Regions from separate parts of the Clostridium gasigenes genome, predicted to be linked through region 2. Evidence: riboswitches for the same ligand, from Rfam matches in the RefSeq annotation. Region 2 holds a riboswitch; each other region holds the start of a gene.

What was found. A riboswitch is a leader RNA that binds a small molecule or an ion and turns the genes downstream of it on or off. The one in region 2 is predicted to bind cobalamin.
Region 1: it holds a riboswitch for cobalamin, as region 2 does, so the genes downstream of both, J1C67_RS01495 (DUF4430 domain-containing protein) here and J1C67_RS15585 (ABC transporter substrate-binding protein) in region 2, are expected to answer to the same signal.
Region 3: it holds a riboswitch for cobalamin, as region 2 does, so the genes downstream of both, J1C67_RS02265 (sirohydrochlorin cobaltochelatase) here and J1C67_RS15585 (ABC transporter substrate-binding protein) in region 2, are expected to answer to the same signal.

Annotation. Positions count from the first base shown of each region.
Region 1 covers NZ_CP071376.1:308,345-310,673, reverse strand. Annotated here, with positions in the region: gene eutH (ethanolamine utilization protein EutH) at 1-177, shown strand, start outside; gene J1C67_RS01500 (cupin domain-containing protein) at 208-663, shown strand; cobalamin riboswitch at 737-862, shown strand; gene J1C67_RS01495 (DUF4430 domain-containing protein) at 1,016-1,411, shown strand; gene J1C67_RS01490 (hypothetical protein) at 1,414-1,920, shown strand; gene J1C67_RS01485 (HutP family protein) at 2,042-2,329, shown strand, end outside.
Region 2 covers NZ_CP071376.1:3,324,902-3,327,230, forward strand. Annotated here, with positions in the region: gene J1C67_RS15580 (FecCD family ABC transporter permease) at 1-298, opposite strand, end outside; gene J1C67_RS15585 (ABC transporter substrate-binding protein) at 267-1,196, opposite strand; cobalamin riboswitch at 1,424-1,595, opposite strand; gene cobD (threonine-phosphate decarboxylase CobD) at 1,674-2,329, opposite strand, start outside.
Region 3 covers NZ_CP071376.1:464,139-466,467, forward strand. Annotated here, with positions in the region: gene J1C67_RS02265 (sirohydrochlorin cobaltochelatase) at 106-927, opposite strand; cobalamin riboswitch at 1,096-1,270, opposite strand; gene J1C67_RS02270 (iron-containing alcohol dehydrogenase family protein) at 1,381-2,329, opposite strand, start outside.

The DNA of each region.
Region 1 (2,329 bases), 1.1 Mb from region 2:
ATCGCATTTGCAGTTTCAGCAGCATTTGTAATTGGAGATCATTTAGGATTTACAGCAGGAGTTGCTAAAGAAATGATTTTCCCTATGATAGTTGGTAAACTTGTAGGTGGAATTACAGCAGTAGTTATTGCTTGTATAATCGCTAATAAAACAATGGCTAAAAATAAGAGTAAATAATAATAAATATGTAATTAAGGAGTGTTAGTTATGGAAAATTTAGATAGAAGCATTATTGAAGATTTAGTAAGAAAAATTATTAAAGAAAACTTATCAGGAGTAACTAATGTAAATGCAGATAGACATGTAGATCAAAGTGGAATTATGTCTGTTAAGTTACCTATGCTTAAGCTTGAAAAGTTCGATACAGGTAAATCACAAGACAATGTTATGTTAAGAGATGCATTATCATTAGAAGAAAGTCCAAGACTTGGTTGTGGGCTTATGGAAATGAAAGAAACAACTTTTGATTGGACATTAATGTATGATGAAATACAATATGTTATAGAAGGTAGACTTGAAATAAATATAGATGGAAGAAAAGTTTGCGCTGATGCTGGAGAAATTATTTTAGTACCTAAAGGTAGTAAAATACAATTCTGTGTACCAAACTATGCTAAATTTATGTATGTAACTTATCCAGCTGATTGGGCAGAACAAAAGTAATTGAGTTGTGAAACAATCAAAAATATGTTACTATAAAAAAAGATGAAAATAAAATTTAATATAATTATTAATTAAGGAATATGGTGAAAATCCATAGCAGCCCCCGCTACTGTAATTGTGGACGATAAGCTTAAAAAACCACTAGAATTAAAGTTCTGGGAAGGAAAGCTTAAAGAATGAAGCAAGAGTCAGGATATTTAATTATAATAGAAAACTATATATCTTCGGAGGGAAGAGCGTTGTATTTATAACTATTAAATTATTTTGATTTTAATATGTTTATATAAAGAAGCACTTTTTTTAGAGTGCTTCTTTTTGTTTTAGAAATTTTAAAATATAAGGAGAGAATAAAATGAATAATAAAAAGGTTTTAGTATCATTATTAATTGTAATTATAGCTATAGGGGGATACTTTAGTTATAATAAGTTTTTAACAGAAAAGACTGTTAAAGGAAATAAAGAGATAACTGTTACAGTTATAAACAAAGATGAAAATTATGAAAAAGAGCATATACATAGAACTGATGCAGAAAAGCTTGGAGTAGCATTAGATGAAATGGGAATAGCAGAAACAAGTAAAGGCGATTTTGGTAGAATGGTTACTAAAGTAGATGGAATAGATACAGAAATGGCTAAACAACAATGGTGGAACATAGCTATAAATGGAGAAGATGCACAAACTGGAATAGATGACACAGTTATAAAAGATGGAGATAAAATAGAGTTTATTTATAAAGTAGGTTTCTAAAAATGAGAAACAATTTAAAAACAATTATATTGATGGGTTTCTTAGGAGCTATTGTAGTTGTATCTCAAATAGCATTGAATTTTATACCAAATGTTGAATTAGTATCATTATTATTAATAATATTTACGCTGATTTATGAAAAAAAAGCACTATATATAGTCTTTGTATTTGTAATGTCAATGGGTCTTATGTATGGTTTTGGTTTATGGTGGATAGGATATTTAATAATATGGCCAGCCCTTGTTATGATAACATATATTTTAAAAAATAAATTTAATAAGAATTTTTTAGGGTTAGCTATTTTTTCCGCAGGATTCGGATTAATATTTGGAGCATTATATGCAATACCGTATATATTTGCTTCAGGAATGAATGTAGCAATAGCTTATTGGATTAGAGGGATTCCCTTTGATTTAATTCATATGGTTGGAAATTATTTTGCTATGATATTATTAGGTGAAAAAATATATAATTTATTATTATTTTCAAATAAAAAATATGGATATTAGTTATTTTCAAAAGCCTTATATAAATAGTTCTAATGTGATAAAATTAAATATATAAAAAGAACTTATAAATAGGCTAGAAGATGAGATTCAAAAATTTTTAATATGAAAATTGGAGGAAATTATGATAGAAAAAAATAGTGTTGAAGTAGCAAAGATAGCAACTAAAATGGCCATATCAACAAGAGAAGAAGAACATAAATTAGTAGATGAGTTAAGAAAAGAGGATATATTTGCAGTAGCAGTAGATATAGGTGGAAACTTAAATACATCTATACCTAAAATAATTGAGAGAGCGTTAGTGGCATCAAAAAGAACTGGAATTATTAAAGATTGCCATCTTCATGATGGTGCTGTTGTAGGTGCTACAAGAGAAGCTTTAATGCAAGTATCATCTAAAGCTAATGGATTA
Region 2 (2,329 bases):
GATTTTTTAATACCGATTGAACAACCGCTCCACTAGCGGATAAGGCTCCACCTACTATAAACGCTAAAAGAACCCTTGGAAGTCGTAAGTTCCATATAATAGCTACATCTTTACTATCTATTTCAGATCTTAATGTAATTCCCAGTATTTTATGTCCTATTACTGAAATACTATCCAATATGCTAATATCGGAACTCCCAAATGAAGTTCCAATACATATTATTAAAAATACTAAAGGAATGGATAATATCATTAACCTTTTATTTTTATTTGTTTCCATATACTTCTGGATAAACATATCTAGCCATTTCCTTTAATGCTTTAATTATATTTTGTGATGATCTTGATGAAGAATTTTTATCAAGAGTAAATATTTTATCTTCTTTTATTGCATTTATACTATTCCATCCATCACGGCTACTCACATCTTCAACAGCTGTTTTTCCTGCTGTATTTTTTCCAGGTGTATTTACTAATATAACATCCGGATTTGCATCTATTATTGATTCAGCGCTTGGAGAAATCCAAGATTTTTCATTTTTAAATATATTTTCCGCTCCAATTATTTCTATCATTTCATTTAAGAAAGTTTCGCTACCAAAACTACTTAATTTTGAACCAGCTCCTATTTCAAAATAAACCTTTTTCTTATCTGTAATTTTATCTCCAATTGCCTTTATTTCAGCGACTTCTTTTTTCATGTCTTCAATTATTTCTTTTCCTTTTTTTTCTGTTCCAGTAATACTTGCCATAAATTCTATATCTTCATATATTCCATCTATGCTGTAGCTACTTGGAATGTATGCTACTGGAATCCCAGCTTCTTTTATTAATTTAAATGGATCATTATCTCCAACTTTGTTGTGTCCTGAAGCTATTATAATATTAGGATCTAAAGATATTAATGTTTCTGCATCTGGATTTCTAAACTCAATTTGAGGTAAATCTGTATTAACACCTTCAACATCTGCTGAATATTTATCAATTGCAACTAACTTATCTGCTAGTCCAAGTGCTACTAACACCTCGGTATTTGATGGTGCTGTTGATATTATAGTTTTAACCTCTTTAGGTGCAGTAAACTCTGTTCCCTCTCTATCTGTCCTTGTTATTATCTTCTCTGTGCAACCTGCAAATAACATTGTTGTAAAAGTCATTGCAAATACTAGTGATAAAATTTTACCTTTCTTTTTCATTAATTATTCCTCCTTAATCTATATATCTAGGGCTCTCTTAACTTTATTATATTAAGTTATGTTATTTATTTTTAATAACCTTTACATATAAAATATTAAAAGAAAGGCATACCCCTTTAAGGGGTATGCCTAAAATACATAATTGCTTAATTTCATAAAATTATTATTAAATAATAATTAAGAATAAAAATTACAACTTATATCCTATCATTTCACCCACAGAAAATGATATTGTCGCACAAAAGGTAGGTATCCCGGCTCTACTTCATCCTACTCTCTTACCTTCCCGCATTTTGCAGTGGCTTTTAAGATTTCGTCCATAATACGGTTACTGGGGTAGCTCAGGATTTAGACCTGATTCCCTATTAAGTCAGCTAACGCCTTTTTGTGATTTATTTTTCTTATTGATTATATTACTAAAGTTTATTATATGTCAATTAAACTTTAGTATCATAACTAGTTTTTAGAATTCTAAATTTATATTACTAAACTATAATTTAATGCAGTAATAATTTTTTCGTTTTCCTCTCTAGTTCTTACTGCTATTCTATAAAAACTACTATTCAAACCTTCATAATTACTACAACTTCTAATTAGTATACTGTGTTTTATCATCTCTTCCTTTAAATCTAAGTTATTTAAAATTTTAAACATAATAAAATTAACTGATGGTTTAAACACTTTAATGTTTTTTATTTGTTTTAAATTATTATATAAATAGTTTTTTTCCTTTTCTACGTACTCAATACTGTGTCTTATATAATCTTCTTCTTTAAGAGCTTGTATAGTACCTTCGGATGCAACTACATTTACAGTCCAAGGAACTGTAACTTTCTTTATTAGAGTAATAAACTCTTCATTTTTAGAAATTCCATAACCAATTCTTATTCCTGGCATTGCAAAAAATTTAGTTAATGATTTTATAATTATAATATTTCCATATTTTTGCAATAAATCTTTAGATGTATACTCTTCTTCTGAGTTTAAAAAATCTAAAAAAGATTCATCTATAACTATAGTTGTTTTTGTTTCTAGTCCCTTCTTTGCTAATTTCTCAATAAAAGTATTTTTAGTTAAAACCCCTGTTGGATTATTTGGATTACATATAAATATCATATCTATGCTTTCATTTA
Region 3 (2,329 bases), 1.2 Mb from region 2:
TAAATAGCAAGTCAAGTATGCTAGTCTATTTATTTTCATATTTCTAATTTCCCAAAGTCTTTTTAAAAATAATTACTCAGATTCTGAGCTATCTTCTTTTAACTCCTAAGCTTTCTTGGTTTCTCCTATACCTTTCATCTTTCCAGCTATAACATCTTTAATACGTTGTATATATAATTCGTTAAAGCTATCTATTTCACCTAAGCCTTTAAGATGTAATTTCACATCTATTCCTGCTGCTTTAAACATTGAATTCCATGAATCATCCTCTTCTGAAGCCATATCATTTTTAACATGATCACCTGCAACAACCATAAGTGGTATTAATGTAACTTCCTTTATATTTCTTTTCTTAACTCTCTTAAGTACACTATCAAAACTTGGATATCCTTCAACAGTTCCAACAAATACATTATCGTAACCTTCATCTTGTAATACCGTTTGCAAACAGCCATATGCTGAATTAGATGGATTTGCAGTTCCATGTCCAAACAAAATCAAATTTTCCTTCTTATCTAGTATTTCTTTAACACTTTCAATAAATAAACTATAATCCTGTGGAAGTTCTTCAATACCTTGATAATAAAATATTGGTCTACCTAAATTTATACTTTTAAATTTATCACTATATTTATTTACTACATTCTTTATATATGTAAATTCTTCTCCTGCTATCATATGAAGTGGTTGTACTATAACCTCTTCTATACCAAGCGCTAATAGCTTATCTAAAGATTCACTTGGCGTATCAACCTCTATATTATGCTTTTCCTTTAATTTTTTAATTATTTTATGTGATGTAAAAGCACGGCTAATTTTATATTCACCAAACTCTTCTTGTATTTTATTTTCTATTCTTTCAATAGAATTCGTTAATGCATCTAAATAACTTGTACCAAAACTTACTACTAATATAGCTTTATCCATAGTATCACTCCTAATTTTTTACTTAAGTCATAGTAAAATAAATAACAATCAAAAAACACCCCTACCATAACCTTGGTAGGGGTGCTGCAAATTTACACGACAAAAAACAAGAAATATGTTCAAAAAAATTCAACAATATTCTCTTGCTATTGTCCTTCCCACCGAAGGATAGCATATAATTATTAGGCAGGTCTCCTGACTTGGGTTCATCCTCCTCTCTTCCTTCCTAACCTTTTGGCCAGTGGATATCTTAGAGATTCGTCTCCCTTTACAGTAGCGGGGGCTGTAATGGATTTTAACCATTTTCCCTTTTAATTAAAAAACCTAAAATTAAATATTCTGTTGTTATAATAATAATATATTAATACTCTATATTATTCAAGGTATTATTATATTTTTATTTCAAATACAATTTTAAATATCTTCATAATCATCTTATAGCTTTATCTATCTCTATTTTAGACTTCTATAATATATATTATATAATTCTTCATAAGATATATTTTCTGGATGATTTTTTAATTTAGCTTTGTTTTCCCACATAGCATCTGTGTATGTTTTTATTTCCTCCTCACTTATTTCTATATCTACTTTTGTAAATTTAGATAATAAGTTTTCTAATTCACTATGTGACTTTAAACCTAATAGCTTATATATATTTTCTACTCTTTCTCTATTTTTAAACACTTTTAAGTATTCAATATAAAGACATCCATTAGCTAAACCATGTGGTATATTTTTAAAATATGTTAATGGATAACCCATTCCATGAGGAAGTGATGTTCCTGTTTGAGCAATTATTATTCCTGCCATTGTTGATGCTATCATTAATTTTTGCCTAATTTCACAACTTATTTCTCCTGATATTAATTCTTCTATACATTCACTCCATAGCTTAATTGATTTTTCTGCTAAAGCATCTGTAATAATATTAGCATTTACATTTAAATAACCTTCTACTATATGTGATAGTGAATCTATAGCTGTATTTAGTGTTGTTTTTAGATTCATATGTTGAGTATAAGTTTCATCTAAGAATGCTATTTTAGGGAATACCTCTTGTCCAAAATTAACCTTTGTCTTATTCTTATTATCTGTAACTATTGCATATTGAGTTGTTTCAGTTCCTGTACCTGAAGTTGTTGGAACTGCTATAACATCTAAAGCACATAGTTTTCCAGATTGTAAAATAGTATCCTTAGTTAACTCTTTATTTTTTATCATAATAGCAATTACCTTAGATGCATCTATTGGTGAGCCTCCACCAATCCCTATAATAAAATCAACTTTTTCTCTTTTCCCAATTTCAGCTGCTTTTTCAATAGTTTCTAAAGATGGATTCTCTTCTACTTCACTAAATATAACATATTCAATATTTGCAAACTCTAAAGCCTTAACTACA